Regions from separate parts of the Mesorhizobium huakuii genome, predicted to be linked through region 3. Evidence: riboswitches for the same ligand, from Rfam matches in the RefSeq annotation. Region 3 holds a riboswitch; each other region holds the start of a gene.
What was found. Region 3 has a riboswitch for thiamine pyrophosphate ahead of HB778_RS02090 (Ykof family thiamine-binding protein). Riboswitches for the same ligand answer to the same signal wherever they lie in the genome.
Positions count from the first base shown of each region.

Region 1: it holds a riboswitch for thiamine pyrophosphate, as region 3 does, so the genes downstream of both, thiC (phosphomethylpyrimidine synthase ThiC) here and HB778_RS02090 (Ykof family thiamine-binding protein) in region 3, are expected to answer to the same signal.
Region 2: it holds a riboswitch for thiamine pyrophosphate, as region 3 does, so the genes downstream of both, thiC (phosphomethylpyrimidine synthase ThiC) here and HB778_RS02090 (Ykof family thiamine-binding protein) in region 3, are expected to answer to the same signal.
Region 4: it holds a riboswitch for thiamine pyrophosphate, as region 3 does, so the genes downstream of both, thiB (thiamine ABC transporter substrate binding subunit) here and HB778_RS02090 (Ykof family thiamine-binding protein) in region 3, are expected to answer to the same signal.

Region 1 covers NZ_CP050296.1:6,416,941-6,424,753, forward strand. The annotation lists gene HB778_RS31340 (adenosylmethionine--8-amino-7-oxononanoate transaminase) at 1-1,189, shown strand, start outside; gene HB778_RS31345 (beta-ketoacyl-ACP synthase III) at 1,186-2,169, shown strand; gene panD (aspartate 1-decarboxylase) at 2,226-2,678, shown strand; TPP riboswitch at 2,783-2,899, shown strand; gene thiC (phosphomethylpyrimidine synthase ThiC) at 3,004-4,839, shown strand; gene thiO (glycine oxidase ThiO) at 4,836-5,837, shown strand; gene thiS (sulfur carrier protein ThiS) at 5,806-6,003, shown strand; gene HB778_RS31370 (thiazole synthase) at 6,005-6,778, shown strand; gene HB778_RS31375 (thiamine phosphate synthase) at 6,775-7,380, shown strand; gene HB778_RS31380 (hydroxymethylpyrimidine/phosphomethylpyrimidine kinase) at 7,371-7,813, shown strand, end outside.
Region 2 covers NZ_CP050296.1:878-8,690, forward strand. The annotation lists partial or broken gene HB778_RS00010 (thiamine phosphate synthase) at 1-407, opposite strand, end outside; gene HB778_RS00015 (thiazole synthase) at 404-1,177, opposite strand; gene thiS (sulfur carrier protein ThiS) at 1,179-1,376, opposite strand; gene thiO (glycine oxidase ThiO) at 1,345-2,346, opposite strand; gene thiC (phosphomethylpyrimidine synthase ThiC) at 2,343-4,178, opposite strand; TPP riboswitch at 4,282-4,397, opposite strand; gene HB778_RS00035 (FkbM family methyltransferase) at 4,494-5,252, opposite strand; partial or broken gene HB778_RS00040 (hypothetical protein) at 5,249-6,480, opposite strand; gene HB778_RS00045 (aspartate aminotransferase family protein) at 6,504-7,813, opposite strand, start outside.
Region 3 covers NZ_CP050296.1:432,432-440,244, reverse strand. The annotation lists gene HB778_RS02110 (hypothetical protein) at 1-203, opposite strand, end outside; gene HB778_RS02105 (glycosyltransferase family 39 protein) at 403-1,950, shown strand; gene msrA (peptide-methionine (S)-S-oxide reductase MsrA) at 2,126-2,644, shown strand; TPP riboswitch at 2,928-3,042, shown strand; gene HB778_RS02090 (Ykof family thiamine-binding protein) at 3,033-3,641, shown strand; gene HB778_RS02085 (ABC transporter permease) at 3,677-4,498, shown strand; gene HB778_RS02080 (ABC transporter ATP-binding protein) at 4,495-5,262, shown strand; gene HB778_RS02075 (ABC transporter substrate-binding protein) at 5,255-6,271, shown strand; gene HB778_RS02070 (methyltransferase family protein) at 6,528-7,139, shown strand; gene HB778_RS02065 (hypothetical protein) at 7,607-7,813, shown strand, end outside.
Region 4 covers NZ_CP050296.1:2,351,155-2,358,967, forward strand. The annotation lists gene HB778_RS11540 (caspase family protein) at 1-908, shown strand, start outside; gene HB778_RS11545 (M48 family metalloprotease) at 983-2,452, opposite strand; gene thiQ (thiamine ABC transporter ATP-binding protein) at 2,711-3,487, opposite strand; gene thiP (thiamine/thiamine pyrophosphate ABC transporter permease) at 3,480-5,075, opposite strand; gene thiB (thiamine ABC transporter substrate binding subunit) at 5,254-6,252, opposite strand; TPP riboswitch at 6,296-6,410, opposite strand; gene HB778_RS11565 (thiamine diphosphokinase) at 6,499-7,158, shown strand; gene HB778_RS11570 (ABC-F family ATP-binding cassette domain-containing protein) at 7,160-7,813, shown strand, end outside.

The sequences.
Region 1 (7,813 bases), 1.1 Mb from region 3:
GGGAGCCTATCTCCAAAAGGCCGACGGCACGCGTATCCTGGATGCCATCTCCTCCTGGTGGGTCGTCACCCATGGCCACCGCCACCCTCGCATCATGAAGGCTATCGAGACGACCGCGTCGAGCCTTGACCAGATCATCTTTGCCGGCTTCACGCATGAACCAGCCGAACGTCTGGCCAAGGCGCTAGTCGGCCTCGCTCCCTCCGGTCTCGACTGGGTGTTCTATTCCGACAGCGGCTCGACCTCCGTCGAGGTCGCGCTGAAGATGGCGCTCGGGTATTTCGGCAACATCGGCGCACCGCGCTCGCGCATCGTCGTCATGGAGCACAGCTATCATGGCGACACCATCGGCACGATGAGCGTTGGCGCCCGCGGCGTGTTCAACGCCGCCTACGAGCCTTTGCTGTTCGAGGTCGACACCATCCCCTTCCCGGCCGCCGGGCACGAACAGGAAACGCTGGATCGTTTCGAGGCCGTCAGCCGCGACCGGTGCGCCGCCGCGCTGATCGTCGAACCGCTGGTGCTTGGTGCCGGCGGCATGCTGATGTACCCGGCTTCGGTTCTGACCGAATTGAAGAAGATTGCCGAAGCCTCCGGCACGCTGCTGATCGCCGACGAGGTGATGACAGGCTGGGGACGAACCGGAACCATGTTCGCCTGCGAGCAGGCATCCATCTCTCCAGACATCCTGTGCACCTCGAAGGGCCTGACTGGTGGCGTGATCCCGCTGGCGGCCACGCTTGCCACCGACGCCATCTTCCAGGCTCACTATTCCGAGGACCGGAAGAAGACCTTCTTCCATTCGAGCTCCTACACCGCCAATCCAATTGCCTGTGCGGCCGCACTCGCCAATGTCGAGATCTGGCGCGACGAGCCCGTGGCCGAGCGGATCGCGGCGTTGAGTGCGATGCAGGCCGCCGGGCTTCGGCGCTTTCGTGACAATGCCAACTTCGCCGACAGCAGGACGACCGGCACGATCGCGGCCCTCGATCTGCGCACCGGCTCGGCCGGCTATCTGGCCGAGATCGGACCGAAACTGCGCGCTTTTTTCCTCGAGCGCGGCCTGCTCGTGCGCCCGCTTGGCAATGTCCTCTATCTTCTGCCACCCTATTGCATCACCGGCGAGGAACTGGACGGACTCCATGACGCCATCGAGGAGGCCGGCGAACGCTTCGGTTCGAGGCCATGAGCAGGTCGTCGTGCATTCTCGGGTTTGGCCATCATGCGCCTGGTCGCAAAGTGCCAAATGCCGAGATCGAGAGCAATCTCGGCCTCGAGCCGGGCTGGATCGAGCGGCGTACCGGGATACTGTCGCGCTTCTGGGCAACGGACGAAGACACGCTGTCTGGCCTTGCCGCTCATGCCGGCGACATGGCGCTGGCGAACGCCGGCATCGACCGCAGCGACATCGGTCTGCTGTTGCTTGCCACCTCGACGCCCGACCACCTTCTGCCGCCAAGCGCGCCGCTGGTCGCACACCGGCTCGGACTCGGCCGAGCCGGAGCGGTCGACCTGACCGGCGCCTGCGCCGGCTTCATCTATGCGCTGATGTTCGCGGATGGATTCACCCAGCTGCACGGCAAAGCGGCCCTCGTCATTGCCGCCAACATCCTCAGCCGCCGCATCAACCCGGCCGAGCGCGCCAGCGCCGTGCTGTTTGCCGATGCCGCCGGCGCCCTGGTGATTGGTCCGTGCGAGGATGCTGATCGGGGGATTCTCGGAGCCTCGGTGGATTCGGACGGCTCGCGCTACGGGCTGATTCAGATCCCGGCGGGCGGAAGCAACATCCCGTTCCATGGCGACCTCGACCTCGGGCAAACCCGCATGACGATGACCGACGGCCGCGAAGTGTTCGCCAAGGCCGTCGAGATGATGACCGCCTGCTCGCAGGATGCATTGGCCACAGCCCGGACGCGGCCGCAGGACATCGATCGGTTCGTGCCGCATCAGGCCAATGCCCGCATCTTCGATGCGGTCGGACGAAACCTCGGCATTGCCGATCAAGCAATCGTCAAGACGATCGTCGATTACGGCAACTCTTCCGCCGCGACGATCCCGCTTTCGCTGTCGCTAGCCCATCAGACGGAGCCATTCCGGCAGGGTGAGAAGATTCTTCTGGCGGCGGCGGGTGCGGGTCTTAGCGGTGGTGCTCTCGTCGTCGGCATTTAGCCGACCAAGCGAGCGCGCCAGGACGGATCATGAATGATCTATGGGGCAACAGAGCAATGCGAAAAATAGTCGCCGGCAAGCTGCACGGTATCCACGTCACCGAAGCAAACCTCAACTACCACGGTTCGATAACGCTGGACCCTGACCACTGCGAAGCAGCCGGGATACTGCCGATGGAATTCGTGGAGATATGGAACAAGAATTCCGGTGCGCGGATTTCAACGTATGTGATTCTGGGCGAGCGCGGCTCGCGGTGCTGCATCCTCAACGGTGCTGCCGCCCGCACCTGCCAGCCAGACGACCAGATCATTGTCTGCAACTCCATCTACCTGGACGAAGCGCAGATCACCTCGCTGAAACCGAGGATCGTCACTTTTGACCAGCACAACCACATACGTGACCGCCTGAGCTACTCGGTCGATCTCGACGCACATGGCCGGTACAGGTTTTCCATCCTCGACGAGGCGAATGCGGCTTCGGCCATTCCCGCCCTGGTTTCAGGAGCGTGATTTTGTCCCCGATGCATGCGGGGGTTTTATGCTGGGTTTCATTGGCGGCCGGTCGAAGGCGCCCGAATGCGCTTGACAAGATTGCGCTGGCCCGTCCAACTTAAGGCATTCACCAGGGGAGTCCCGGCAAGGGGCTGAGATACTGCTGGCTTTCGCGGCGCAGTGACCCGTTGAACCTGATCCAGTTCATACTGGCGTAGGGACGGTGCAAGCGCTTTGCGGGAGTTCACGCCCGTGGTCCTGTTTTGAACAGGTCGACAAAAGCGTCTTTTCATCCTTCCGGCACAGAACTGGGTCTCCAATGCATGAGCAAAGGAGCCTCAAGATGAATGCCCTCACCCCCGCCGTGTCGACGGGACCGCTGCCCGCCTCACGAAAAATCCACAAGCCCGGTGCCATCCACCCCCAGATCAGGGTGCCGATGCGCGAAATCTCCGTCCATCCGACAGCCGGCGAGCCGCCCGTCATCGTCTATGATCCGTCCGGCCCCTATACCGACCCGACCGTCGAAACCAGCATCGAAAAGGGCCTCGCCCAGCTTCGCCATGAATGGATTACGGCACGCGGCGATGTCGAAGCCTATGACGGCCGCCATGTCCGGCCGGAAGACAACGGATTCGCGGCGGGCGAGCGCCTGACACCGGAATTTCCCGTCCGCAACCGGCCGCTCAGGGCCAGATCAGGCAAGGCGGTGACACAGCTCGCCTATGCGCGCGCCGGCATCGTCACGCCCGAAATGGAGTTCGTCGCCATCCGCGAGAACCTCGGCCGCGAGGTCCTGCGCGGCAAGCTGCAACGCGACGGCGAAGCCTTCGGCGCATTGATACCGGATTTTGTCACGCCGGAATTCGTGCGCGACGAAGTGGCCCGCGGGCGGGCGATCATTCCAGCCAACATCAATCATCCCGAGAGCGAGCCGATGATCATCGGCCGCAATTTCCTGGTCAAGATCAACGCCAATATTGGTAACTCCGCCGTCACATCGTCGATGGCCGAGGAAGTGGAAAAGATGGTCTGGGCGATCCGCTGGGGCGCCGATACGGTGATGGATTTGTCGACCGGCCGCAACATCCACAACATCCGGGACTGGATCGTGCGCAATGCGCCGGTGCCGATCGGCACCGTGCCGCTCTACCAGGCGCTGGAAAAGGTCGGCGGCATCGCCGAGGACCTGACCTGGGAGGTCTACCGCGACACGCTGGTTGAGCAGGCCGAACAGGGCGTCGACTATTTCACCATCCACGCCGGCGTGCGGCTGCACTACATCCCGCTGACCGTTGACCGCGTCACGGGCATCGTCTCGCGCGGTGGCTCGATCATGGCCAAATGGTGCCTGCACCATCACCGGGAGAGCTTCCTTTACGAGCATTTTGCGGAGATCTGCGACATCTGCCGCGCCTATGACGTGTCTTTCTCGCTCGGCGACGGTCTTCGTCCCGGCTCAATCGCCGATGCCAATGACGCAGCGCAATTCGCCGAACTGGAGACGCTCGGCGAGCTGACGCAGATCGCCTGGGCGAAGGATTGCCAGGTGATGATCGAAGGTCCCGGCCACGTGCCGATGCACAAGATCAAGGAGAACATGGACAAGCAGCTCGCCGTCTGCGGCGAGGCGCCCTTCTACACGCTTGGACCGCTGACCACCGACATCGCGCCGGGCTATGACCACATCACTTCAGGCATTGGTGCTGCCATGATCGGCTGGTTCGGCACCGCCATGCTCTGCTATGTCACGCCCAAGGAGCATCTCGGCCTTCCCGATCGCAACGACGTCAAGATTGGCGTGATCACCTACAAGATCGCCGCGCATGCCGCCGACCTGGCGAAGGGGCACCCGGCGGCGAAAGTCAGAGATGATGCCCTTTCCCGCGCGCGCTTCGAGTTCCGCTGGGAGGACCAGTTCAACCTGTCGCTCGACCCCGAAACCGCACGGTCCTTCCACGACCAGACCTTGCCCAAGGAGGCGCACAAGCTGGCACATTTCTGCTCGATGTGCGGGCCGAAATTCTGCTCCATGCGCATTTCCCACGACATTCGTGCCGAAGCGCAGAAGGAAGGCATGGCGGCGATGGCGGCGAAATACCGCGAGGGTGGCGATCTCTACATGCCGGCTGACAAGACCGGCGTACCGGTCGTGCCAGAGGCTCCCAAACCATCATGAGGGTGCTCGTCAAAGGGGCCGGTGTTGCCGGCATCACCGTCGCTTTCGAACTCGCCATCCGAGGCGCGGCGGTGACCGTGGTCGAGACCCGGCATGGCATCGGCGGCAATGCGTCGTGGTTCGCCGGCGGCATGCTGGCGCCATGGTGCGAGCGTGAAAGCGCGGAGCAGCCGGTGCTGGATCTCGGACGCGACGCTGCCGACTGGTGGGATGCGGTGCTGTCGGGTCAGGTGACACGGGCCGGGACACTGGTCGTGGCCGCGCCGCGTGATGCCGGAGAGCTTGACCGGTTCGCAAGTCGCACGTCGGGGCATCGGCGTGTCGATGAAAGCGAAATTGCGCTCCTGGAACCCGACCTCGCCGGCCGCTTCCCGCGTGGATTGCTCTTCCCCGACGAGGCTCATCTCGACCCACGCCTAGTGATTGCAGCGCTTCATGACAAGCTCGCCACCATGGGTGTCGAATTCCACTTCGGCTGCGATGCCACGCAGGTTTCCGGTTTCGATCGTCAGATCGATTGCACTGGAATGGCAGCGAGCGATGACAGGCTGCGTGGTGTTCGCGGTGAGATGCTGATCCTGCGCACGCCGGACATTTCGCTGTCACGCCCAGTCCGGCTGCTTCATCCGCGCTTTCCACTCTACGTGGTGCCGCGTACCGATCACCGTTTCATGATCGGCGCGACGATGGTTGAAAGCCAGTCCGCCGGACCGGTCACGGTGCGTTCCATGATGGAGCTTTTGGGCGCGGCCTATGCTCTCCATCCGGCCTTCGGCGAGGCTGGCGTCATTGAGACCGGCGCCGGTGTTCGTCCGGCCTTTCCCGACAATCTGCCGCGTGTCGAAATGAGCGGAGACGCCGTCGCGATCAACGGGCTTTATCGCCATGGTTTTCTCCTCGCCCCCGCTATGGCTCGCCAGGCTGCCGACCTGGTTTTCAATCAAGACAGAACCAAGGAGCTCGCTCATGAAACTGATCGTCAACGGCGAAGCGCTTGAGATTGCCGCCACCACGTTGGCGGCGCTGCTTGCCGCGCTCGACTATGAGGGCGATTGGCTGGCGACGGCCGTCAACAGCGACCTCGTGCACAAAGCCAACCGCGCGGAATTCCGATTGAGCGACGGCGACCGGATCGAAATCCTCTCGCCCATGCAGGGAGGCTAGCATGTTCGAGCTTTATGGGACCGAGCTTTCGTCGCGCCTGCTTCTCGGCACGGCTCAATATCCTTCGCCGGCCGTCCTTGCCGATGCAGTCAGGGCGTCGGGCACGTCGGTGGTGACCGTCTCTTTGCGGCGTGAGATGGCGGGCGGCAGGGCCGGCGAAAAATTCTGGTCGCTGATCCGCTCGCTCGGCACGAGAATCCTGCCCAACACGGCCGGCTGCCACTCCGTCAAGGAAGCGGTCACTACCGCGAACATGGCGCGCGAAGTCTTCGGCACGACCTGGATCAAACTCGAAGTGATCGGCAACCACGACACTCTGCAGCCGGACGTGTTCGGCCTGGTCGAAGCCACCCGTATCCTGTGCGAGGACGGCTTTGCGGTATTCCCCTATACCACCGACGATCTCGTCGCCGCCGAGCGGCTGCTGGAAGCGGGCTGCAAGGTCCTGATGCCGTGGTGCGCACCGATCGGTTCCGCCTTGGGACCGGTCAACATGACGGCGCTGCGCTCGATGCGCGGACATTTCCCAGGCGTCCCCCTGATCGTGGATGCGGGGCTGGGACGGCCGTCGCACGCGACCACCGTCATGGAACTCGGCTTTGACGCCGTGCTCCTGAACACGGCGGTGGCCAGGGCGGCCGATCCAGTCGGCATGGCGCGTGCATTTAGCAAGGCGGTCGAGGCCGGCCGTGAAGCTTACAGCTCGGGAATGCTCGAACCGCGAGACGTCGCCGTGCCGTCGACACCGACAATCGGCAGGGCCGTTTTTTCATGAAGCTCGATCCCTTCTATCTGATCGTCGACAGTGCTGCCTGGATCGAACGGTTGGTGCCGCTTGGCATCAAGCTGATACAGCTTCGCATCAAGTCGATGGACGAGGCCGGCTTGCGCGTTGAGATCCGCAAGGCAAAGGCCTTGTGCGCCCAGCACCACTGCCAACTCATCGTCAACGACCATTGGCGCCTGGCAATCGAGGAAGGCTGCGACTTCGTCCATCTTGGCCAGGAGGATTTGCAAACCGCCGATCGTTCGCGGATTCGGGTAGCCGGCGTGAGGCTCGGACTGAGCACCCATGATCATATCGAGCTGGAAACGGCGATGGCCGCCGAGCCAGACTACATCGCGCTCGGCCCCATCTACCCAACGATCCTGAAGAAGATGAAATGGGCGCCGCAAGGAATCGAGCGGATCAGCGATTGGAGGCGCCGGGTCGAGCCGATTCCATTGGTCGCCATTGGTGGCCTGAACCCTGACCGGCTCAGCCGTGTCTTTGCGGCTGGCGCCAGCAGTGCAGCGGTGGTGACTGACATCACGCTGAACAAGGACCCTGAAGCGCGCGCGCGCGAATGGATCGAAAAGACGGACCAATGGCGCTGAGGCAAGAACCCTATGTGCTTGTCGTCGGTGGATCCGACTCCAGCGGGGGCGCCGGAATTGCCCGCGATATCGAGACGATCTCTTCAATTGGCGTGCGCACCTGCCTCGCCGTTACCGCACTGACTGTGCAAACCCACGACGCCGTCATGGATATCAGTCATTCGCAGCCCGATCTTGTGGTCGATCAGATGCGCGCTGCGCTGCAGGCCAACAAGGTAGCGGCCATCAAGATCGGCATGCTCGCGACGGCTGAGATCGTCGTTGCGGTTGCCGCCGTGCTGCGCGAAAATCCGCAGATGCCGGCAGTACTCGACCCGGTATTGGCCTCCACTTCAGGCGGTGCGCTGCTGGAAGCAGGCGCCATCGCCGCCATGAAACGCAATCTGATGCCGCATTGCCGTCTCGTCACACCCAATCTCATCGAGCTGGCGCT
Region 2 (7,813 bases), 430 kb from region 3:
CCTTGCGGCGCCCATTTCATCTTCTTCAGGATCGTGGGATAGACGGGCCCCAACGCGATATAGTCAGGCTCGGCGGCCATCGCCGTTTCCAGTTCGATATCATCATGTGTGCTCAGTCCGAGCCTCACGCCGGCTGCCCGTATCCGCGAGCGGTCGGCGGTCTGCAAATCCTCCTGGCCAAGATGCACGAAGTCGCAACCTTCCTCGATCGCCAGCCGCCAGTGGTCGTTGACAATGAGTTGGCATTGCTGCTCGGCGCACAAGGCCTTCGCCTTGCTGATTTCGGCGCGCAACCCGGCATCATCCATGGTCTTGATGCGAAGCTGCACCAGCTTGACGCCGAGCGGCACCAGCCGTTCGATCCAGGCGGCGCTGTCGACGATCAGATAGAAGGGATCGAGCTTCATGAGAAAATCGGCCTGCCGATCGTCGGCGTCGATGGCACGGCGACGTCGCGCGGCTCGATCATGCCCGAGCAAAAGGCCTCACGGCCGGCATCGACCGCCTTGCCGAATGCGCGCGCCATGCCGACCGGATCGGCCGCCTTGGCGACCGCTGTGTTCAGGAGCACAGCGTCAAAGCCGAGTTCCATGACAGTCACCGCGTGCGACGGACGTCCGAGCCCTGCATCCACAATCAGTGGGACGCCAGGAAAATGTCCGCGCATCGAACGCAGCGCCATGATGTTGACAGGTCCGAGGGCGGAGCCGATCGGCGCGCACCATGGCATCAAGACCTTGCAGCCCGCCTCCAGCAGCCGCTCGGCGACGACAAGATCGTCGGTGGTATAGGGAAATACCGTAAAACCGTCCTCACACAGGATACGGGCAGCTTCGACCAGGCCGAACACGTCCGGCTGCAGCGTGTCGTGGTTGCCGATCACTTCGAGCTTGATCCAGCCAGTACCGAACACTTCGCGCGCCATTTTCGCGGTCGTGACAGCTTCCTTGACGGAGTGGCAGCCGGCAGTATTGGGCAGGATTTTTACACCCAGCGAGCGGATCAACGACCAGAATTGTTCGCCAGCCCTGCCGCCTGCCATTTCACGGCGCAACGAGACGGTTACCACCGACGTGCCCGACGCCTTGACCGCATCGGCAAGGATGGCCGGCGAAGGGTATTGCGCCGTGCCGAGAAGCAGGCGGGAGAGAAGCGTCGTTCCCAGAAGGTCGAACATGCTAGCCTCCCTGCATGGGTGAGAGGATTTCGATCCGGTCGCCATCGCTCAACTGGAACTCCGCCCGCTTGGCTTTGTGTACGAGATCGCTGTTGACGGCCGTTGCCAGCCAATCGCCCTCATAGTCGAGCACGGCAAGCAGCTCCGCCAGCGTGGTGGCGGCAACCTCATGCGCTTCGCCGTTGACGGTCAGTTTCATGAGCAAGCTCCCTGGTTCTGTCTTGGCTGAAAACCAGGTCGGCAGCCTGGCGCGCCATGGCGGGGGCGAGAAGAAAGCCATGGCGGTAAAGCCCATTGATTGCAACGATGTCTCCGCTCGTTTCGACGCGCGGCAGATTATCGGGAAAGGCCGGACGAACGCCGACACCGGTTTCAACGACCTCGGCTTCGCCAAAGGCCTGGTGGAGGGCATAGGCAGCACCCAACAGCTCCATCATGGAACGCGCCGTGACCGGTCCGGCGGACTGGCTTTCAATCATCGTTGCGCCGATCATGAAACGCTGGTCAGTGCGCGGCACCGCATAAAGCGGAAGGCGCGGATGCAGCAGCCGGACCGGGCGCGACAGCGAGATGTCAGGCGTGCGCAGGATCAGCATTTCGCCGCGAACGCCGCGCAGCCTGTCATCGGCTGCTGCCATTCCCGTGCAGTCGATCTGCCATTCGAAACCGGAAACAGGCTGGGCGTCGGCCCCGAAGCGGAATTCGACGCCCATGGCCACGAGCTTGTCATGAAGTGCTGCCATCGCCTGGCGCGGGTCGAGATGAGCCTCATCGGGAAACAGCAATCCGCGCCGGAAGCGGCCGGCGAGGTCGGGCTCCAGGAGCGCAATTTCGTCTTCATCGACACGCCGATGCCCCGACGTGCGACTGGCGAACCGGTCGAGCTCGCCAGCATCACGCGGGGCGGCCACGACCAGCGTTCCGGCCCGTGTCACCTGACCCGGCAGCACCGCATCCCACCAGTCAGCGGTGTCGCGTCCGATATCCAGCACCGGCTGCTCGGCGCTTTCTCGCTCACACCATGGCGCCAGCATGCCGCCGGCAAACCACGATGCATTGCCGCCGAGGCCATGCCGGGTCTCGACCACGGTCACCGCCGCGCCTCGGATCGCGAGTTCGAAGGCGGCGGTGAGGCCGGCGACGCCAGCCCCTTTGACCAGAACCCTCATGACGGCTCCGGCACCTCTGGCATGAGCGGTACGCCGGTCTTGTCAGCCGGCATGTAGAGATCGCCACCCTCGCGGTATTTCGCCGCCATCGCCGCCATGCCCTCTTTCTGTGCCTCGGCGCGGATGTCGTGGGAGATACGCATGGAGCAGAATTTTGGTCCGCACATCGAGCAGAAATGTGCCACCTTATGCGCCTCCTTGGGCAAGGTCTGGTCGTGGAAAGACCGCGCGGTTTCGGGATCGAGCGAGAGGTTGAACTGGTCCTCCCAGCGGAACTCGAAGCGCGCGCGGGAAAGGGCATCATCCCTGACTTTTGCTGCCGGATGGCCCTTCGCCAGATCGGCGGCATGGGCGGCGATCTTGTAGGTGATCACGCCGATCTTGACGTCGTTGCGATCGGGAAGGCCGAGATGCTCCTTCGGCGTGACGTAGCAGAGCATGGCGGTGCCGAACCAGCCGATCATGGCAGCACCGATGCCGGAGGTGATGTGGTCATAGCCCGGCGCGATGTCGGTCGTCAGCGGTCCGAGCGTATAGAACGGCGCCTCGCCGCAGACGGCGAGCTGCTTGTCCATGTTCTCCTTGATCTTGTGCATCGGCACGTGGCCGGGGCCCTCGATCATCACCTGGCAGTCCTTTGCCCAGGCGATCTGCGTCAACTCGCCGAGCGTTTCCAGCTCGGCGAATTGCGCCGCGTCGTTGGCATCGGCGATCGAGCCGGGACGAAGGCCGTCGCCTAGCGAGAAGGACACGTCATAGGCGCGGCAGATGTCACATATCTCCGCGAAATGCTCATAGAGAAAGCTTTCCCGGTGATGGTGCAGGCACCATTTGGCCATGATCGAACCGCCGCGAGACACGATGCCCGTGACCCGGTCAACGGTCAGCGGGATGTAGTGCAGCCGCACGCCGGCGTGGATGGTGAAATAGTCAACCCCCTGTTCGGCCTGTTCGATCAGCGTGTCACGGTACACCTCCCAGGTCAGGTCCTCGGCAATGCCGCCGACCTTCTCGAGCGCCTGATAGAGTGGCACCGTGCCGATCGGCACCGGCGCATTGCGAACGATCCAGTCGCGGATGTTGTGGATGTTGCGGCCGGTCGACAGGTCCATCACCGTATCGGCGCCCCAGCGGATCGCCCAGACCATTTTTTCGACCTCTTCGGCCATCGATGAGGTGACCGCCGAGTTACCGATATTGGCGTTGATCTTCACCAGGAAACTGCGACCGATGATCATCGGTTCGCTCTCGGGATGATTGATGTTGGCTGGAATGATCGCCCGCCCGCGCGCCACCTCGTCGCGCACGAATTCCGGCGTGACGAAATCGGGAATAGCCGCGCCGAAGCTCTCACCGTCGCGCGGCAGCTTGCCGCGCATGATCTCGCGTCCAAGGTTCTCGCGGATGGCGACGAACTCCATTTCGGGCGTGATGATGCCGGCGCGCGCGTAGGCAAGCTGGGTCACTGCCTTGCCAGCCTTGGCCCTGAGCGGCCGGTTGCGGACCGGAAATTCCGGCGTCAGGCGCTCGCCCACGGCGAATCCATTGTCTTCGGGCCGAACATGGCGGCCGTCATAGGCCTCGACATCGCCGCGTGCCGTAATCCATTCGTGGCGAAGCCGGGCGAGGCCATTTTCGATGCTGGTTTCGACAGTCGGGTCCGTATAGGGGCCGGACGGATCGTAGACGGTGACGGGCGGTTCGCCTGCCGTCGGATGGACGGAGATTTCGCGCATCGGCACCCTGATGTGCGGATGCAGGACGCCGGACTTGTGGATTTTCCGTGAGGCAGGCAGCGGTCCCGTCGAGACGGCTGGGGTGAGGGCATTCATCTTGAGGCTCCTTTGCTCATTGCATTGGAGACCCAGTTCTGTGCCGGAAGGATGAGACGCTTCGGTCGCCCTGCTTGAAAAAAGGACTTCGGGCGTGAACTCCCGCAAAGCGCTTGCACCGTCCCTACGCCAGTATGAACTGGATCAGGTTCAACGGGTCACTGCGCCGCGAAGCCAGCAGTATCTCAGCCCCTTGCCGGGACTCCCCTGGTGAATGCTCCAAGTTGAATGGGCCGGCGCTATTTTGTCAAGCGCATTTGGCCGGCGCGGCAACCGGGACTGATTGCTGTTGTGGACGAAGGTCGGCGGCGAAGCTCAGGCGAAGGCCCAGATATCCTCGGCCTGGAAGCCGACCTGGTAACCCGCCGTCTTCAGTTTGACCACGACCTGGCCGATCTCCGGGGCCGGCAACGCACCAACCTCGACCTTGATCATGCCCGGACGATAGCGTTTGAGGTCGAGTTGTTCGAAGACGATCCAGTCGGCGCCTTCGCAATCGACGAGGAAGGCATCGATGTGGCTGATGCCGTTGCGATCGAGCAAGGTCTGCAGCGTTTCCGAGGGCACCTCGATGTCTTTCAGGTGTGGCGCGAATTTGTTGAAGTTCGCGTCGGCCTCGCCCCAGGCGTTCTTGCCTGACATCAGATTGGTGTCGGTAACCGAGGAGCAGCCGATGAACTCGATCGGCAGCGTGCCCGCCTCGAGCGCGGCGGCATCGAAGGTGTGGACGGTGATCGTGCCTTTCGCCTTGGTGACGGCCACCGGCTCGATGATGAAGCGATTCGTGTCGGGATAGTTGGCGCGCAGCCGCTTCTGATTGTACGGGATCGGCTCGACCAGCATGGCGCGGGCGCCGGATATCCTGTGCAGCCATGGCGTGACGTCGTCGAACAGCGCGCCGTCGCAAGCGCCGACATTGACCATCTGGAACGGCTGCCCTGCCCCACCGAAGCGTGCCTTCAGCGCCGCCCTGGCAAGGAATTTCGTACCGCGCAGCGACGGCCCGCGGTCGAGCAGGCTCGAAGGAAGACCGAGCGACAAGGCGATGCGCGCCAGACTGGATAGCGAACTCATGGCTTGTCTCCGGGAATGACGTGCAAGGCGGCGCGATGCTGGCCGCGAGCCACGGCCGCCCACAGCGCCATGAACGGCGTTGCCAGCAGCAGGAAGGGCGGGATCAGATGTGGGAAATAGATGCGCGTGTCGTGGATCGGGAAGACCGTGAACTTGGCCAGTGCCCCCAGCACCAACGCCGCGAACAAAATGCCGGCGCGGCGGTCGAGGCGGAAGCCGGCGCGGCTGGCGGCGAACCAGCCGGCCAGTGCCAGCACCGAAACACCGACCCAGCTGTTCAGATTGACGGCACGCAGCAGCGATGTGGCAAACGCCTTGAGATAGGCGGTGACCGAGAAGGCCGGCTCGAACCCGTCCATATTATAGTACTGTTCGATGCTGGAGAACCACAGATGCGGCCACCAGCCGGGATGGTGGGCCCAGTGCGAAATGGCAAAATAGGCGACAAAGGACGCGGCGAAGCCGGCCAGCGCCCCCAGGCCTTTTGCCGGAAGGCGACCAGAAGGACGGCGAAAACGGCAAGGAAAACAATATTGTCCGGCCGCACCATGAAGGCGAGAAACAGCAGGATCGCCGTCGCCGCCTCTCGGCCCCTGATATAGGCGTAGAGCCCGCCGAGCAGCAGCGCCGACGTCAGCAGATCCGGCGTCGAAGCCCGCGCCGCGTCGCCGAAATCGGCCATGATCAGCACCGCGCCGACCACCGGCGCCAGCGCCAAAGCCTTTTCCGAGCGCAGCCAGAGCAGCGTGATCGCGCCGAACAGCAGCACCGAAAACAGCTGCACCAGGCGCATCGCCTCGACCGGCGACATCACCGCGCTCAGCGTCGACAGGATCTCGGCGTAGAGGAATTTTATTCGGTACATGCCGAGCAGAGAATGGAAGTCGGCGGCATTCTCCGTCATGTGGCTGCGGAAGCCGCCGCCATCATCGGTCAGTGCCTTGTAATCTCCCGCCGACACGCCTGATTTGACGGTGCTGTAGGCGTAATCATGCAGCGCCTGCACATCGGGATAGCTGCCTTCCTCCGATATTGCGAGATAGGGCAGCATGTCCCAATTGGCGTCGGGCATCACCCATGCCGTGAATGCCGTCAGAAGGATGTAGAGCGCGAAGGCCGCCGCACCGATCGGTGCGGCCAGCCGCGCATAACTCCCCTCGCCCCACGCCAGACCGGCCTGGACAAGGCGGTCGAGCATGTTCTGCGGAGCGGGTGACTTGGTCAGCATCGTTGCTCAACGGACTTTCGTTTTTAACGGACTTGGCTTTTGACGAAATCCTTCACGATCGACACGATGCCGCGCGACAAAAGACTGTCGAAGGCATCGACGAAGCGGTCGACATGCTCGCGCTGGCAGATCAGCGGCGGCTCGAGCCGGATGACGTTGCGGTTGTATTCGGTGAAGGCGACGAGCACGTCGTAGTCGCGCAAGAGCAGTGCGCCGACGAAGCCGGACAGCGAGCCCTTCAGCTTGTCGTCGAGCACGCTTACGATCGGGCGCAGCACCATCGGCAAGGTCTGCGAGAAGTCGTGGAACTCAAGGCCGACCATAAAGCCTTTGCCGCGCACATCCTTGATGATCTTCGGATATTTGTCCTTAAGCGCCTGCAGGCGCGCGAGCAAATAATCGCCGGTAACGGCGGCGTTGTCGATCAGCCCCTCGTCATAGAGCACGTTGAGGCCCTCGATCGAGGTGACGCAGGCCTCGCCCATGCCGCCAAAGGTGGCCATGGCATGGATCATCGCCGTCTTTGGCGTGCCATAGGCCTTCATGTAGACATCTCGCCTGGCGATCATCGCGCCGACCGCTGCCTTGCCGCCGCCAAGCGACTTCGCCAGCGCAGTCACGTCGGGAACCACGCCGTAATGTTCGAAGGCATAGAAGCGGCCCGAGCGGCCGTAGCCGCACTGCACTTCGTCGGCCACCCACAGCACGCCATACTGGTCGCAGAGCGCACGCAGCTTCTGCCAGTATTCGGCTGGTGCCTGGATAATGCCGCCGCCGCCCTGGATGGTTTCGAGCACGATGACGCCGACCTCCGGATCGGATCGGAACAGGCGCTCGACGGCCTCGATATCGCCGAACGGAATGCGCACCGTATTGTTGGCCATCTTGAAGTCGGCACGGTAGAGCTGGCCGTCGGTGATGCCCAGCACGCCCTTGGTTTTGCCGTGGAAGGAATTTTCGGCATAGACCACCTTCGGCCGCTTCGGCCCCGCCGCGCGTTCGGCGAGCTTCACCGCCGCTTCCATCGCTTCGGAGCCGGACGAGCCCAAAAACACCATGTCGAGATCGCCGGGCGAGCATTTGGCGATATTGTGTGCGAGCGCTGCCGCGTATTGCGACATGAAGGCGATGGCGATTTCCTGGCGCTTCTCCTCCTGGAATTTTTTGCGCGCTTCGAGGATACGCGGATGGTTGTGGCCGAAGGCCAGCGAACCGAAGCCACCGAAGAAATCGAGGATCTTGCGACCGTTCTGGTCGATGTAGAACATGCCCTCGGCGCGCTCGATCTTGATCTTGTGGAAGCCGAGCAGCTTCATGAAATGCAGCTGGCCAG
Region 3 (7,813 bases):
TTCAGGGTGGCGACCTGTGTCCAGGCGGTGGCGACGGACAGAGGCACGAGCAGGGTGGCCTCGAGCGCCGGCGCCAGCCAGCGGGGGCCAAACGAAAGATCGTTGATCACCAGGAGCTGCAGACAGATGATGACGAGGACGGCCGCACGCGCCAGCCAGAAGTCGAGCGCGCGGTGGTGGATGACGGCATGCTGGTGACGCATCGAATATCCGGGATGTTCAGACAGGATCAGATGGGCGGGCTTGTTCTGCCGGGGGAAGTCAACGGAGCGCCGAAACTCCCGCTCAATCTTGGTCTTGCAATGGCCAGCAAGTATACTTTTTCGTAAGCTTTGAGGTTGGGGCTGTTCGGCAAACCGGACGATGTGGTTTAAGCGCCGCATGGTGGGAATAGACGACTCCATGGATGGTTGGGCGCCGGCGGGGCTGACTGCCACCGGCCTCGACTCGTCATCGGTCTGGCCCGGCCTGCTTCGCCATCCCTGGTATTTGCTCGCGCTTCTGTGCCTGGTGCAGATCCTGTGCTGGACGGTGGTGCCGGCACTGATCGACCCCGCGCCGCCTGGCGATGTCGTGGAAGGTTTCATGTGGGGCCGCGAATGGGTGCTTTTGACCTACAAGCACCCGCAGCTTCCGGGCTGGCTTCTCGAAACCAGCCATCTTCTGACCGGATCGTTCCACTGGCCGCAATATCTGCTCGCCCAGCTGACGATTTCGTCGACCTTCATCCTGGTCTATCTGCTGGCCCGCGACATACTCGGGCAACGCCGGGCGCTGGCTGCCGTGCTTTTGATGCCCTCGGTCTATTTCTTCGGCTGGCCGACCCCGCAATTCAATCATGACTATGCGCAGATGCCGTTCTGGGCGGCCATCTGCTGGCTGCTTTGGCGCGCCGGCCGTGGTGGCGGGCCTGGCTGGTGGCTGGCGCTTGGGCTGGTGTCGGGCGTCGGGCTCTATGCCAAGTTCTCCACCGGCCTGCTGCTCGCCTTTGGCGCCCTATGGCTGCTGTCCGACGCGCGCGCGCGCAGCCGGCTGGCGACGCCTTGGCCATGGCTCGGCCTTGCCGTTTTTCTCGCCGTTGCGGCGCCGCTGGCCATCGCGCTCTACCGCATCGACTTCTTGCCATTGACCTATTTTGCCGACCGTGACGTGTGGGTAACCGAACACCGCGCGCGCCTCTACTATATCGGCGTCCAACTGGCCGGGCTCTCAGGCTTCCTCCTGGTGCTGGCGATATCGGGGCTGCTGCGGCGCTCGCCCGCTCCCGAAGCTCCCGTCGAACGCGGCATTCTGGTCTATCTCGTGTGGATGGGGCTTGGGCCGGCGACCCTGATCATGGTGGCCTCGTTGTTCACCGGCACCGGCGAGTCCTGGGGGGCGCCGATGTACAATCTTGTCGGTGTTACGGTGCTCGCCTTTCTCGGCCACCGGCTCGGCGCCATCGAGATGCGAAGGCTGGCGATCTGTGCCTTCCTCTGCATCGTCACCATGTCGGGCGCCTATGCGACCCTCCGCTGGACGGGCTGCAATGTGCGGGGGCGCCTCGACGCCGTCTGCTGGCCGGCGCAGCCGATCTCGGACGAGGCCGAGGCGGTTTGGCATGCGGCCGCGCCCGGCCGGCTCGACATTGTCGGCGGCGATACCCAATTGGCCATGCTCGCGGGCCTCAATGCCTATGACAAGCCGTCGATCTTCACCGACCTCGATACCCGGTTCGCGCCCTGGATCACCAGGCAGCGCTTGCGCGACCACGGCATGCTGATGGTTTGGCCTGGGCATGGCGTGCCGCCGCAGTTGCGGACATGGCTGGGCAACCGGCCGGTCAAGACCGTTCTTTTCAACTGGTCGCGCACGGCGCCGCCTGTGGCAATCAGCTTTGCCGCCATTCCGCCTGGCACGCGGTATCTGCCGCTTGACGCCGACAGCCGGACCCGGCATCCGCGTAATTGAAGCGGTTCGATCCCTTAGCCGCGTCGTAATATCGTTCGCGCATGGCTGCGTTCGTCTCCATGCGACTGGACGAAGCAGGCGACAATGCCCATTTATTGGGAAATCCAATTTTGTCTGCGCAATTCCGGACGGGAAACCGCTACGCGAATGGAATTGCCTTTTGAGGAGACGTGACATGGCGACTTCGATCGAACGCGCAGTGCTTGCCGGTGGTTGTTTCTGGGGCATGCAGGATCTGATACGGCGCTATCCCGGCGTCATCTCCACCCGTGTCGGCTATAGCGGCGGCGATGTGCCAAACGCCACCTACCGCAATCACGGCACTCATGCCGAAGCCATCGAGATCAATTTCGATCCGGCCGTGATCAGCTATCGCACGCTGCTGGAGCGCTTTTTCCAGATCCACGATCCGACGACGCGCAACCGCCAGGGCAACGATGTCGGGATGAGCTACCGTTCGGCGATCTACTATACCAGCGACGAGCAAAAGCACGTGGCCGAAGACACCATCGCCGATGTCGATGCCTCCGGCCTGTGGCCTGGCAAGGTCGTCACCGAAGTCGCGCCGGCCGGTGCCTTCTGGGAAGCCGAGCCCGAGCATCAGGATTATCTGGAGAAATATCCTAACGGCTACACCTGCCATTTCGTCAGGCCGGGCTGGAAGCTGCCGGTGCGTGAGAAGGCCGCGTCCTGACGTTTGGCGAAACGCATCGTTGGGAAGCGATGTCGAAACAAAGAAAGCCGCGGGGCGGATGCCCCGCGGCTTTCTTTGTTTATGGCGATGACTTGCTTGCATCGGAGTTCATGTCGCCCGGTGTGGTGGAGGTGGTGCTTGCTGCCGGATCGACGGTGTTGGGCGAAGCCGGCTTGCTCGGATCTCCAGTGATCGACCGCCGCTACCCAGATCTGGTGCAATGCTTTTGGCGCGGTGCGCTGAAAAAACGGCTTCCCCTTCGGTTCGAATGGTGCTTTAACGCGCCCATCCACAGGGGTGCTCCGTACGGTCGGGGCTGAGACGGGGGCGGCAAAGCCCACAGACCCTAGAAGCTGATCTGGGTAATACCAGCGGAGCGAGGCGGGCTATGTTTTCAGGCGCACAGATTTCCCTATATCCCATGGCCGACGATTTCGTCGGCGTCATCCTCGGCGCGCTCGGCGCGCTCGATCCCTACCGGGACAGGCTCAGGATCGAGACCGACGACATCTCGACCTTGCTGGTCGGGCCGCCCGAAGTGTTGTTCCCGGCGCTGCGCGACCTGTTCGTGGCGGCGGCGCGGAGCGGCAAGCATTGCGTGCTGTCGGCGGCCATTTCGCGCGGCTGCCCGGGCGAGCCGGACGATCCGATCTGCCGCTCCGACGCGTTTGGCGGACCTGTCGGGCCGCTCGGCCCACGCAAGGAAGCCGCCATCACCGCCGTGCGCAAAGCTGCTGCCACCGGCCAGCCGGCGGCGGCGCAATTCTCGCTCTATGTGATGGGCGCCGGCGACCACATGGACGAGATTTATGGCTGCATCGATTTCCTGAAACAGTCCGGCGTCTACGATCGCTCCAAGAATTTCTGCACCAAGCTGCGCGGCGATACGGGCGCGATCTTTTCGGCGCTGAACGAGGCTTTCTGCCGCTTCGGGCCAGGCGCCGGCCACGTAACCCTTGACGTCACGGTTTCGGCCAACAGCCCGTCGGCTGTCTAAGCCGGCCGCGCTTCGGCGCGACCCCGTCAAAGGTTATGCCCGTGGTCTCATCATCAGTCGCGTCACGCCCGCTCGTGGGTTCCCTTGCCAAGGCCGTACCCGCCGTCATCTCGGTCGGCTTGCTCCTTGTGACGTGGGAGATCTACGCCACCTATTCCGGCATCAAGCCGACGATTCTGCCGGCGCCGTCACGCGTCTTCGAACAGGCGATGCTCAATCGCGACGCGCTGATCGACAACGCCATTCCCACCATCCGCGCCACGCTGATCGGCTTTGCCTGCTCGCTCGGCGCCGCCTTCGCGCTGTCGATGTTGGTCGACTTCTTCCAGCCGCTGCGCCGCGCGCTGTTTCCCGTCTTCATCGTCAGCCAGACCTTGCCGCTGGTGGCCATCGCGCCGCTGGTGGTGCTGTGGTTCGGCTTCGGGCTGGCGCCGAAGATCATGCTGGTGGCGCTGGTCACCTTCTTCCCGATGCTGGTGGCTCTGGTACAGGGCTACGAGGCGACCGAGGTCGAGATCGGCCAGATGCTGCGCGCCATGGGGGCGGGGCGCTGGCGCGTCTTCGTGCTGGCGCGGCTGCCTTCGGCGCTGCCCTACTTCTTCGCCGGCTTGAGGATCTCCATCACCTATGCCGTGGTCGGCGCGATCTTCGCCGAATATGCCGGCGCGGCGAAGGGGCTGGGCATCTACATGCTCAACGCCAAGAACAATTTCCGCCCCGATCTGGTTCTGGCCGCTGTCGGCGTCAGTGCCGCGCTCACGCTGATCCTGTTCGGGCTGACGGTGCTCTTGCAGCGCCTCGCCATGCCCTGGGAACGGGCCGGCCGGCAGCCGGCAGGGAAGGGGGCGCAGGGATGAGCCGGCTCGAATTGCGGCATGTGCACAAAGCGTTTGGCGGGCTCGACGTGCTCGCCGATATTTCGCTCAGCGTCGGCGCCGGCGAATTCGTCTCGATCCTTGGGCCGTCGGGCGCCGGCAAGTCGACGCTGTTCCAGCTCCTGACGGGTGCCGAGCATGGCGAGGGCGAGATGTTGTTCGACGGTGCGCCGCTCGACGACCATGGCAGGCATTTCGCCTTCATGCCGCAGCGCGACGCGCTGATGCCGTGGCGGCGCATCCTCGACAACGCGACGCTCGGGCTCGAAGTGCAAGGCGTCAGACGCAAAGCGGCGCGGGCGCGTGTCGCGCCGCTGTTTGCCGAGTTCGGGCTTGCCGGCTTCGAGCGGCATTTCCCGGCACAGCTTTCGGGCGGCATGCGCCAGCGCGCGGCATTGCTGCGCACGGTGGTGCAGGAGCGCGATATGCTTTTGCTCGACGAGCCGTTCGGCGCGCTCGACGCGCTGACCCGCGCGGCCATGCAGCGCTGGCTCGAGCAGATGTGGCGGCACCATCGCTGGACCGCGCTGCTGATCACCCATGATGTGCGCGAGGCCGTGTTCCTGTCCGACCGCATCTATGTGCTGTCGGCGCGCCCGGCCCGTGTGCTGCGTGAAATCGGAGTGCCGTTGCCGCGCCCCCGCGATCCAACCGGCGCCGCCGCGCAGCAGGCCGGCGCACTCGAGGCCGAGATTCTCGACATTTTGCTCAACCCGCAACCATCCAAAGGACATGACCATGACTGACTTGACGCGCCGGCAGGCCTTGCTGCTCACCCTTGCCAGCGGATTTCCGCTGATCGCCGGATCGAACCGCTCCTTCGCGGCCACGCAAAAAGTCAGCGTCGCGCTGGACTGGACGGTCAACACCAACCACATCGGGCTGTTCGTCGCACGCGACAAGGGGTTTTACCGCGAGGCCGGCTTGGAGGTCGACATTCTGCCCTACAGCGATACCGGCGCCGGCACGCTGGTCGCCAACCGCGTCGCCGATTTCGGCATCAACGGCACCATCAGCCTGTTCACCCAGAAGACCGCCGGTGCCGATCTGAAGGCCGTCTATGCCGTGGTGCAGTCGGAAACCGGCCGCGTGGTCTTCAATGCGGCGCGCAGCCAGATCAAAAGCCCGAAAGATCTTGACGGCCTGACCTATGGCGGCTTCGGCAGCGCCTGGGAAAACGCGCTGATCTCGACCATCATCCGCCATGATGGCGGCAAGGGCAATTTCGAAACGGTGACGCTCGGCACATCCGCCTATGAAGCGCTGGCCAACGGTTCGGTCGACTTCACGCTCGAGGTCTCGACCTGGGAGGGCGTCGAGGCCGAACTCAAAGGCATCAAGCAGCGCAGCTTCGTCTATGCCGATTACGGCGTGCCCGACGAACACACGACGCTGATCTCGTCGAGCGAAGCGTATCTCCAGGCAAACCCGGCACTGGCGTCAGCTTTTATCCAGGCAACGCGGCGCGGCTATCAGTTCACCGTCGATCATCCCGGGGAAGCCGCCACGCTGCTGATCGCCGCCAACAAGGATGCCCTGACCAACCCGGCATTGATCGAGGCGTCGCTGAAGGCGCTGATCGACGGCCACTATCTGCGCGCAGAGAACGGCGCCATCGGCGCGATGGATCCGGCCAAGATGGACGCGATCGGCGACTACCTCTTCACCGCCGGCATCTTGCGCGATGCTGATGGTAAGATTCTGGCGCAACGCCCTGATTTCGCGAAGTATTTCGCAAATCTGAACTTGGGGTGAGGTTGGATACGCATCACCAGTAGCGGCCGGCCTACTCCGTTGGCTTGGCGTACGGGGGCGTCCTGCCCCCGTATGCTTTCGGAGGCGTCACTCCGTTTGATACCATTGCGATCTCTCCGGTTAACCGCCCGGCAATGGTTGCATGCAATGGTCCCTTCGAGGGATCATCGGGGTGCTCGCGTTGCTCACGTCAAAAAGTGAAGCGTTTTCGCATAACAAAGAGGGTGGATTTTTCTCCGCCGCGCGAAGGCATGACATGCTGGTCGACCTGCGCGAAGGCTTCTTTCGCGTCTGTGCGCTGGCCTGTGCGGGGCTGTTCGTCTATCGCGGCCTACATCAGCTCGTAGAGGATCCGACCCGGCTCAACGCCGCGTTGGTGGCGATTTCCGAGATACTCACTTTCACATGGCTGCTTCTGTCGCGGCGCCCGGTGACGCGTGACTGGAATCCGCTTACGGTCATCGTCTCCGTGACCGCCAGTTTCGGGGTTGCGTTGATCAGCCTCCAGCCTGGCGTTGCGCTTGTTCCCGTCTATTTCGCCGCGCCGCTGCAGGTCGTTGCGCTGTTGTTCGTCATCTGGGGCAAGATATCGCTGGGTCGTTCCTTCGCCATCCTGCCCGGCAATCGCGGCGTGATGACGGGCGGCGCCTACCGGATTGTGCGGCACCCGATCTATGCCGGCTACCTTGCCGGCCATGTGCTCTATCTGCTCTCGGCCTTTTCCTTCCACAACCTCGCGGTCTATGCGGTCATCACCTATCTGCAGCTGTATCGTATCCTGCGCGAGGAGGCCCTGCTGGCCGCCGAGCCGGAGTATCGCGCTTACATGGAGCGTGTGCACTACAGGCTGTTCTACCGGATATTCTGAGGGCATCTGGCTTGGGATTGGCTAACAGCGCTTCCAAAGCGCCAACTGGATCGTTTGCCTTGACATAGGTCGCTGCTGGGCTGGTCACCCCTCCAGGTTGGTGGCAGGTACGGCCATCAGTGTTTGACGGCCTTTGGGATCCGATGCCTTTGATCGGTGATTGACGTCCGATCTTCGCGCTATGCACCAAGCAGAGAGGCCTGCCAGCAACCGGGAGTCGGCGGCCCTTAAAAATCGTTTTTATTCATATATTTGCAAATATGTCGGTGATGTATATGTTGCAGGAAAAATATTTTCTACATATGTAGTATAGTTTTATTATTCTTATAGTTTCTGTATTTTTTAAATATTCACCATTAACTGCACAGGCATCCGTCGATTTGAAACTGAAGCTCGTCTGTTGCGTAGTTGCGACAGCAATCGGCTGTGCGCCGGCTGCCTTAGCGCAACGACAACAGGAGAGTGTTATGACTTTTACCATCAAAACAGTCGCCAGTGTGTTGGCAGGTAGTGCAATAGTCTTCGTTCTTTCCATGCCGGCAAGCGCAGCCGGTGTCGGTGCCTCGGTTGGCGGTAGCGGCGGCGTCAATGCCGGCGTCGGTGCCTCCATCGGCGGCAGCGGTGGCATCAATGCCGGAGCCGGTGCCAATGTCGGCGGCAGCAATGGCGTCAAT
Region 4 (7,813 bases), 1.9 Mb from region 3:
AGCCGCAGATCGGCTCGACGGCTCCCGTCGAGATTGGCTTTCAGATCCGCGCCGGCGACGCGTCGAAACGGGCGACGATGAAGCTGTCGCCGAGCGTCGACCCCTGCGACCAGGCAGCCGGCGAGCCGCTCGACCTGCAAGGCGTCGTCCCCGGCCGGTTATCGAACGAGATCGCAGACGGCGCGGTCGAAGCCTGCGAGGCGGCCGTGAAAGCCTATCCCGATGTCGCCCGCTTCCGTTACGAACTCGGGCGGGCGCTGCTGGCCGCCGGCAACATCGACGAGGCCAGGAAGGCCATCCACGAAGCGTCCGACAAGGGACACGTCCGCGCCGTCTACGAACTCGGCTACCTCGCCTCCTCGGGAATAGGCACGCCGGTGGATGCCACGCAAGCGAATGGTCTCTATTCGCAGGCATCCGACAGGGGCGACCCCTACGCCATGAGCGCGTGGGGCCGCGCCCTGTTCAATGGCGTTGGCGTGCAGCGCGATACCGGCAAAGGGCTTGACCTCATGCTCACGGCAGCAGCGATGGGGCATATCAGCGCCATGAATGATCTTGCGATGATCTTCAAAGACGGCCGCAATGGCGTGCCCGCCGATCCGGCCCGTGCCTTGGCTTTCCTCAAGGCTGGCATTGAACGGCAAGAGGCTTATTCGATGGGCATTCTCGGTCTTTCGCCCAGGCCAAGCACGCTGACGGTCGCGGCATGCACGCCCAAGGTGGTGACGAAAATCATCACGAAGATAAAGGTGATCCGTACACCTGTGCCAAAAGCGCCGCCGCCGAAGATCGGCAAGCCAAAGGCCCCGATAGTGCCAGGCGAAACCGGACCAGCGCCCTGGCGTGGCGGCAATGGCGGCGACCACTCTGACCACAGCACCGGCGGCGGCAACAGTGCCGGCTGACGACAGCGACGCCATGGCCGCACAGGCAGTGTCGAAACTGACTATTCCGCAGCCGCCTGAACGCCGATACCGACTTACTTGTCGGTGACGATCTTGACCTTGTCGCCGGCCGAAACCGCGGCCCCCGGAGACAGCGCATTGAGCACACGGAACAGGTCGAGCTTACGATCGACGCCGACCATCTGCGCGGCGAGCGAGCCCATGGTCTGGCCCGGCTGCACGGTGAGCACGCGGATATGCAGCGGCTTCAAGGCCGCCTTTTCAGCAGGACTGAGGATACGGAACGACCCGCTGACCGAGCGCGCCACCGTTTCCAGCGAGGTGCTGGCCGACGGTGCCGCAGTCAGCAGCCGGTAGACCTGGCCGCCGGCCCGGATCACCGCGATGTCGAACTGCCAGCCTTCGGCACCGGCATGCGCGGTCGCGGCCTCATTGCCGTTGATGGTTTCCTGCTTGACGGTGCTGTCGTCGAGACCGGCCACCCAGCCGCTTCTGATATAGTCCGTCAGGGCGCGATTCTTGTCTATCGAAACGCCGTCGAAGCGGATCGCGATGTCGCCCGGCCCGGTCGCTGTCACCGCCGCCGCCGAATTGTCGATGATGAAACCATCCGGCACCGTGAACGACACGCCGAGGCCCGGATGCAGGAAGGTCTCGCCGCGCACATAGCCTTCCTCCGGCGTGTCGCCATAGAGCAGGCCGTCTATGCCGGCGAGGAAGGAATCGCGGTCGCGCGTGCCGACGCCGGGGGCGCCGAACTGGCGGGCATGGCGTTGCGCCAGGTCGATGCGCTGCGGCGTGTTGGGATGCGTCGCCAGGAAGTCGAGGCTGGCGTCGGTGGCGCCGCTGATCGAGCGGAAATCGGTATAGGCCGACATCGACTGCAGGAAGCGGCCCGCGGCGTAGGGATCGTAGCCGGCTTCGCCGATCGACTTGATGCCGATGGCGTCGGCTTCCAGCTCCTGGTTGCGCGAGAACTGCGCCAGCCGAAGCTTGCCGCGGATCAGCGCCGCCTTGGCGGTCGGGCTGTCGCCGAGCACATCCGAGACGACCTTGGTCGCCAAACCTTCCTCGGCCTCCAGCTGCTGACGCTGCAGGCCGTGATTGGCGGTGACATGGCCCATCTCATGCGCGATGACGGCGGCGAGTTCGGACGAATCGTTGGCGAGCGCCAAAAGGCCGCGCGTGATGTAGAGATAGCCGCCCGGCAGCGCGAAGGCGTTGACGTTGGGCGAATTCAGGATGGTGATGCGATAGGTCTGGGTCGGGTTCGCCGACACCACGGTCAGATTGCCGACCACCTTGGCAACCATTCGCTCGAGCTTGGGATCGGAATACTCACCGCCGTAGGTGGCCAGGATGCGCGGATGCTGCGCCTTGGCGAGTTCCGCGAGCTTGTTGTTTGCGCCGACATTGTCGACCGTGATCGGCCTGTCGGACGGCTGGAAGCCGGACTCCTGGACTTCCGGAGGCGTGAACATCTGGCAGCTTGCCAAGGCCACGGCAAAGCCGGCCAGCGCCAGAAAGCGCGCCAGCGGATTCATTCGTAGCTTGTCGACGCCGATCGCCAGAACGGCTTCCTTTCAGGTCCCGGCGCATGACCACGAAAATCGGGGGCGATCCTCGGAACCCGTCATGCGCTAAAAACAAACTTCTACAGCATCCGTCGCGCGTCCCTCGGGGCGTGCGGCGGATGCTGTAGGCAAATCACGGCTTGTGCCGACCAGTAGGGCCGACCTAGCCACACTACGTCTGCCATGGCAAGCAAGCGCCCCATCGCCTGAGGCCGGTTTGACCGTAAATTATGTCGGCTTCCGGGCAATATCTCGTGATACCGCATTCCCGGCACTTTCACCGACATAGCGCCGAAACGCCTCCGGACCAGCCCCGGCAAAGAAGTCGTCCGCACTACCGGCGGCGGCGACTGTGCCATTGTCCAGAAACACCACATTCTGGCCGATGCGGCGGGCATCCTGAGGCTGATGCGTGACGAACAGCACCGTCATGCCGCGTTCGGCATGCAAGCCTGCAACCAGATCGAGCATGTCGTCGCGCAAGGCGGGTCCTAACGAAGCAAAGGGTTCGTCGAGCAGAAGCACCGGGCGATCGCGCACCAGGACCCGCGCAAGCGCGACGCGCTGGCGCTCGCCGCCGGAGAGTTCGCGCGGCAAGCGTTTTTCCTTGCCGCCAAGCCCTGTGCGTTCCAACGCCTCGGCTATGGCGGCCTGATCGGTCTCGGTCAGCCGCAGCGCCGGCGAGCGGCCAAGCCCGACATTCTGCGCGACGGAAAGATGGGCAAAAAGATTGTTTTCCTGAAACACCATCGACACCGGCCGCGCGGCCGGCGACGCGGCGCCGACATCGGCCCCGCCGATCAGCACACGGCCGGACTGCGGCGTCTCGAAGCCGGCGACGAGGTTGAGCAGCGTCGACTTTCCTGAACCGCTCGGCCCCATGACGGCGGTGATTTCCGCCGCGGCGAACGCGACATCGAAAGTGAGCGGCGCCTCGCCATAGCTGAACGAGACCTTGTCCAGCCGCACCGGAACGCCCTTCCTGCCCATCGCCCCGTCAGACATTGCGGACCTTTTCCCTTCCGAGCCAATCCGCAACCAGCACCAAAGCGAGGCAGACCAGGCCAAGCAACAGCGCCAGGCCGGCGGCGTCCTCAGTGCGGTAGCTGCCCATGCGCGCCAAGAGAAGGTAGGGCAAGGTCTGCACGGAATCACTGCCGAACAACGCGATGACGCCGAGATCGCCGAGCGACAGCGCCATGGCGAAAGCAAAGGCTGTGGCAAGCGGCCGTCGCAATGACGGCCAGTCGACCAGCCGCAGCCTCGCCCAGCCGGAAATGCCGAGCTGTGCGCAGAGGCGTTCGTGGCGCTCGCTCGCCGCATCATAGGCGGGACGGATGGCGCGCAGCGCGAAGGGCATCGCCATCACCGCGTTGACCATGACGACCATGACCGGCGCGATGGCAAAGACGTCGCCGGCATGGCGCAGCAGGAGGAACCAGCCGGCGCCGATGACGATGGGCGGCACGACCAGGACAAAGCTGGCGCCGGTGTCGGTGGTATGTTCGAGCAGTGTTTTTGCACCGGCGCGGCGGCTCAGCCCCAGCGCCCGGCGCGCCATGGTCAGGGCCAGCGACAACATTACCGAGAGCAGCGCCGACAGGAAGGCAAGCACCGCACTGGTCAGCGTCGCCTGCCGGACAGTCGCCTCGCCGGCAAGCCGGCCGAGATCGGCGCCCAAGCCTGCCATTACGGTCGCGGCCATCGGCCCGACAACGAACAGCAGCGCCAGCACAATGAGTGCGGCGTTCAGCGTGGTTTCGGTTCCATTGACGGAGAGATAGCGGCGCGGCGCAAGCGGCAGGTTGGTGTCGCCGACGACATTGGCGCCAAGCCGCGTCAGCGCCAGCACCACGACGAAGGTGAGCGCGATCTGCAGCATCGTCAGGGCGACAGCCCGAGCTGGATCGAAATCGAAGCGCAGCGCCTGGTAAATACCGACCTCCAGCGTCGTCGCGGCCGGCCCACCGCCAAGCGTCAAAACGATGGTGAAGGACGTGATGCAGAGCATGAAGACCAGCCCGGCGACGCCGGGCAGAGCGGCGCGCAGCGTCGGCCATTCGATCAGCCGGAACGCCGGCCGCGCCCCCATGCCGAGCTGGCTCGCCAGCCGCCACTGGTCGGCAGGGATGGTCTGCAGCGCCTCGAGGAACAGCCGCGTTGCGAGCGGCAGATTGAAGAAGACATGGGCGACGAGAATGCCGGACAGGCCGTAAATGCCTGGCCAACCCTGGCCGCCAATCGCGCTGAACAGGCCGGCGAAATAGCCGGCGCGGCCATAGAGCGCCAGTATTCCGAGCGCCGCGACGATCGCCGGCAGCGCCAGCGGCACGGCGAAGAGCTGCAGGATGAAGGCGCGGCCGAAAAAGCGCGGATGCCGCGACAAAGCACGCGCCACGAACAGCGCCGGGCCGGCAGAAAGCAGGGTCGAGAGGGCGGCCTGCCAGAGCGTGAAGCGCACGACACGTAGGAGATAGGGATCGAAAGCTGCCCAGGCGCCCGAAAGGTCATAAGCGCCTTCGACAAGCAACCCGGCAAACGCGCCGCCGATCAGCAGTGTGATCGCGGCGAGCGCGATGATGCCGGCGCTGATGCGGGGGTCGGACGCGCGCCTTCCACCCTCCCCCTTGTGGGGAGGGTCGGAACGCGGATGCCGCGAAGCGGTGTCCGCGAGCCGGGGTGGGGGTGAGGCCGTGCTCAGCGTCGCAGCCCCCACCCCGCTCCGCTTCGCGGATCGACCCTCCCCACAAGGGGGAGGGTGAGAAGCGCGCTCATTTGCTCATCACCGCCAGCCATTCATCCACCCAGGCCTTGCGGTTGGCGGCAACCTCTTCGGGGCTGAACAGCAAGGTCTTGGTCGGCTTGACCAGTTTGTCGAAGGCCGGGTTGAGCGGCTTGTCGGTCTTTCCTGCCGGGAACATCCAGTTGGTCTCGGGGATGGCGTCCTGGAATTTCGGTCCGGTCATGAAGGCGATGAATTTTGCCGCCAGCGGGTTCTTGGCGCCGGTCGTGGTGATGCCGGCGACCTCGATCTGCAGATATTCACCTTCTTCGAACGAAGCCGCCTGATAGCGCTCGGTATTCTCGGCGACCATGTGGTAGGCCGGCGAGGTCGTGTAGGACAACACCATCGGCGCCTCGCCCTTGGTGAACAGACCATAGGCCTCGCTCCAGCCCGGCGTCACGGTCAGCACCTTTGTCTTGAGCTTGGCCCAGGCCTCCGGCGCCTTGTCGCCATAGACCGACTTCACCCACAACAGCAGGCCGAGGCCCGGCGTCGAGGTGCGCGGATCCTGGATGACGATCTTGTCGTCGGCACTGCCTTCGACCAGCTCCTTCAGGCTCTTGGGCGGCGTCTTCAGCTTCTGCGTGTCATAGACAACAGCGAAATAGCCGTAGTCGAAGGGCACAAACGTATCGTCCGTCCAGCCGCCCGGCACGTTGATATCGGAGACCGCGCCATGCGGGGCAAACAACCCGCTAGCCTTGGCATCGGCGGTGAGATTGGTGTCGAGGCCGAGCACGATATCGGCCTTGGTCGATGCCCCTTCGAGCTTGACGCGGTTGAGCAGGGCGACACCGTCGGCGACCGAGACGAACTCGACATCGCAGCCGCATTCGGCCTCGAATTCCTTCTTCACCACCGGGCCTGGACCCCAGTCGGCGGTGAAGCTCTCATAAGTGTAGACGGTGAGCTTGTCCTTGGCCAAGGCCGGCCCGGACAGCGCCACAACCGTGGCTGAGACAAGAGCGTATAAAAGCGTGCGCATCGGCGCCTCCTTCGTTCGAATTGAAAGGAATTGAGGCGTCGGACTGTCCGAAACGTCTAATCCCTCCGCCGGTACAAACCGGATCAGGTTCAGCGGGTTGGCGAGATTGCCTCTCAGCCGGTCCGCGAAGATCGCGTCCGGCACCCCGTTAGAGCGTTTCGACACATAGGCCCGGCCGAGGAACCGCGCAAGTGGCAGTTTGCCGGCCTTCCGTTTCCGCTGCCGGGCTGGTACAGGCCACCAGATATGAGCACATTCACCATCCTGCTTGGCGGCGATCTCATCCGCACGCCCCGGCTCGACCGCCAGGTCGAGGGCTCGCGCGTCATCGCCGCGGATGCCGGCATCGGCCATGCCCGGCTGCTCGGCCTTGTGCCGGAACTGTGGGTGGGCGATTTCGATTCGGTGCCGGCCAATCTGCCTGACGACCTCGCTGCCGTGCCCCGCCAGACCTTCCCGGCGGAGAAGGACAAGACCGACGGTGAACTGGCGATCGCCGCAGCCCTCGAGCGCGGCGCGACCCGCCTTGTGCTGGCAGGCGCGTTCGGCGGCAAGCGCGCCGACCACGCTTTCCTGCATCTGGCGCTCGCCCTGCGCCTGGCCGAGGCCGGAACGGACGTCCTGCTGACCAGCGGCGCCCAGGAAGGTATCCCTCTGCTGTTGGGAACGGCCGGCTTCGATTATGCCGACGGCACCCTGTTTTCGATCCTCGGCTTTTCCGAACTTGCCGGCCTGACCGTCACCGGCGCGAAATGGCCGCTGAGCCAGGTCGAGGTGGCCTTCGGCTCGTCCCTGACCATCTCCAACGAGGTCAAGTTCGACAAGACCGGGGGCAGCCTCGAAATCGCCCTCGGCCACGGCCGCGCGCTGCTGCTCGCTCATCCCTATCCCTTGCCCGAAAGCTGACATGGCCCCGCCCCTTCTCAATCTCGACGGGATAAAACTGACCTTCGGCGGCACCCCGCTGCTCGACGGCGCCGCCTTGACGGCTTCGGCCGGCGACAAGATCGCCCTGGTCGGCCGCAACGGATCCGGCAAGTCGACGCTGCTCAAGATCGCCGCTGGCCTGATCGAGCCGCAGGACGGCGAGGTGTTCCGCCAGCCTTCGGCGACGGTCCGCTATCTGCCGCAAATGCCCGACATGGAAGGTTTTGCCACCGTGCGCGCCTATGTCGAGGCGGGGCTTGGCCCCGCCGATGATCCCTACCGTGCCAGCTATCTGATGGAGCATCTCGGCCTCACCGGCGAGGAGCGGCCGGGCGATCTCTCCGGCGGCGAGGCCAGGCGTGCCGCACTGGCGCGCGTCATGGCGCCGGAGCCCGACATCCTGCTGCTTGATGAGCCGACTAACCATCTTGACCTGTCGGTCATCGAATGGCTCGAAGAGGAACTCGTGCGCACCTCCTCGGCGCTCATCGTCATCTCGCACGACCGCCGCTTCCTCGAGCGCGTGTCGCGCGCCACTGTCTGGCTCGATCGTGGCCAGACCCGCAGGCTGGACAAGGGTTTTGGCCATTTCGAGGAATGGCGCGACCTGGTTCTGGAAGAGGAAGAGCGCGAG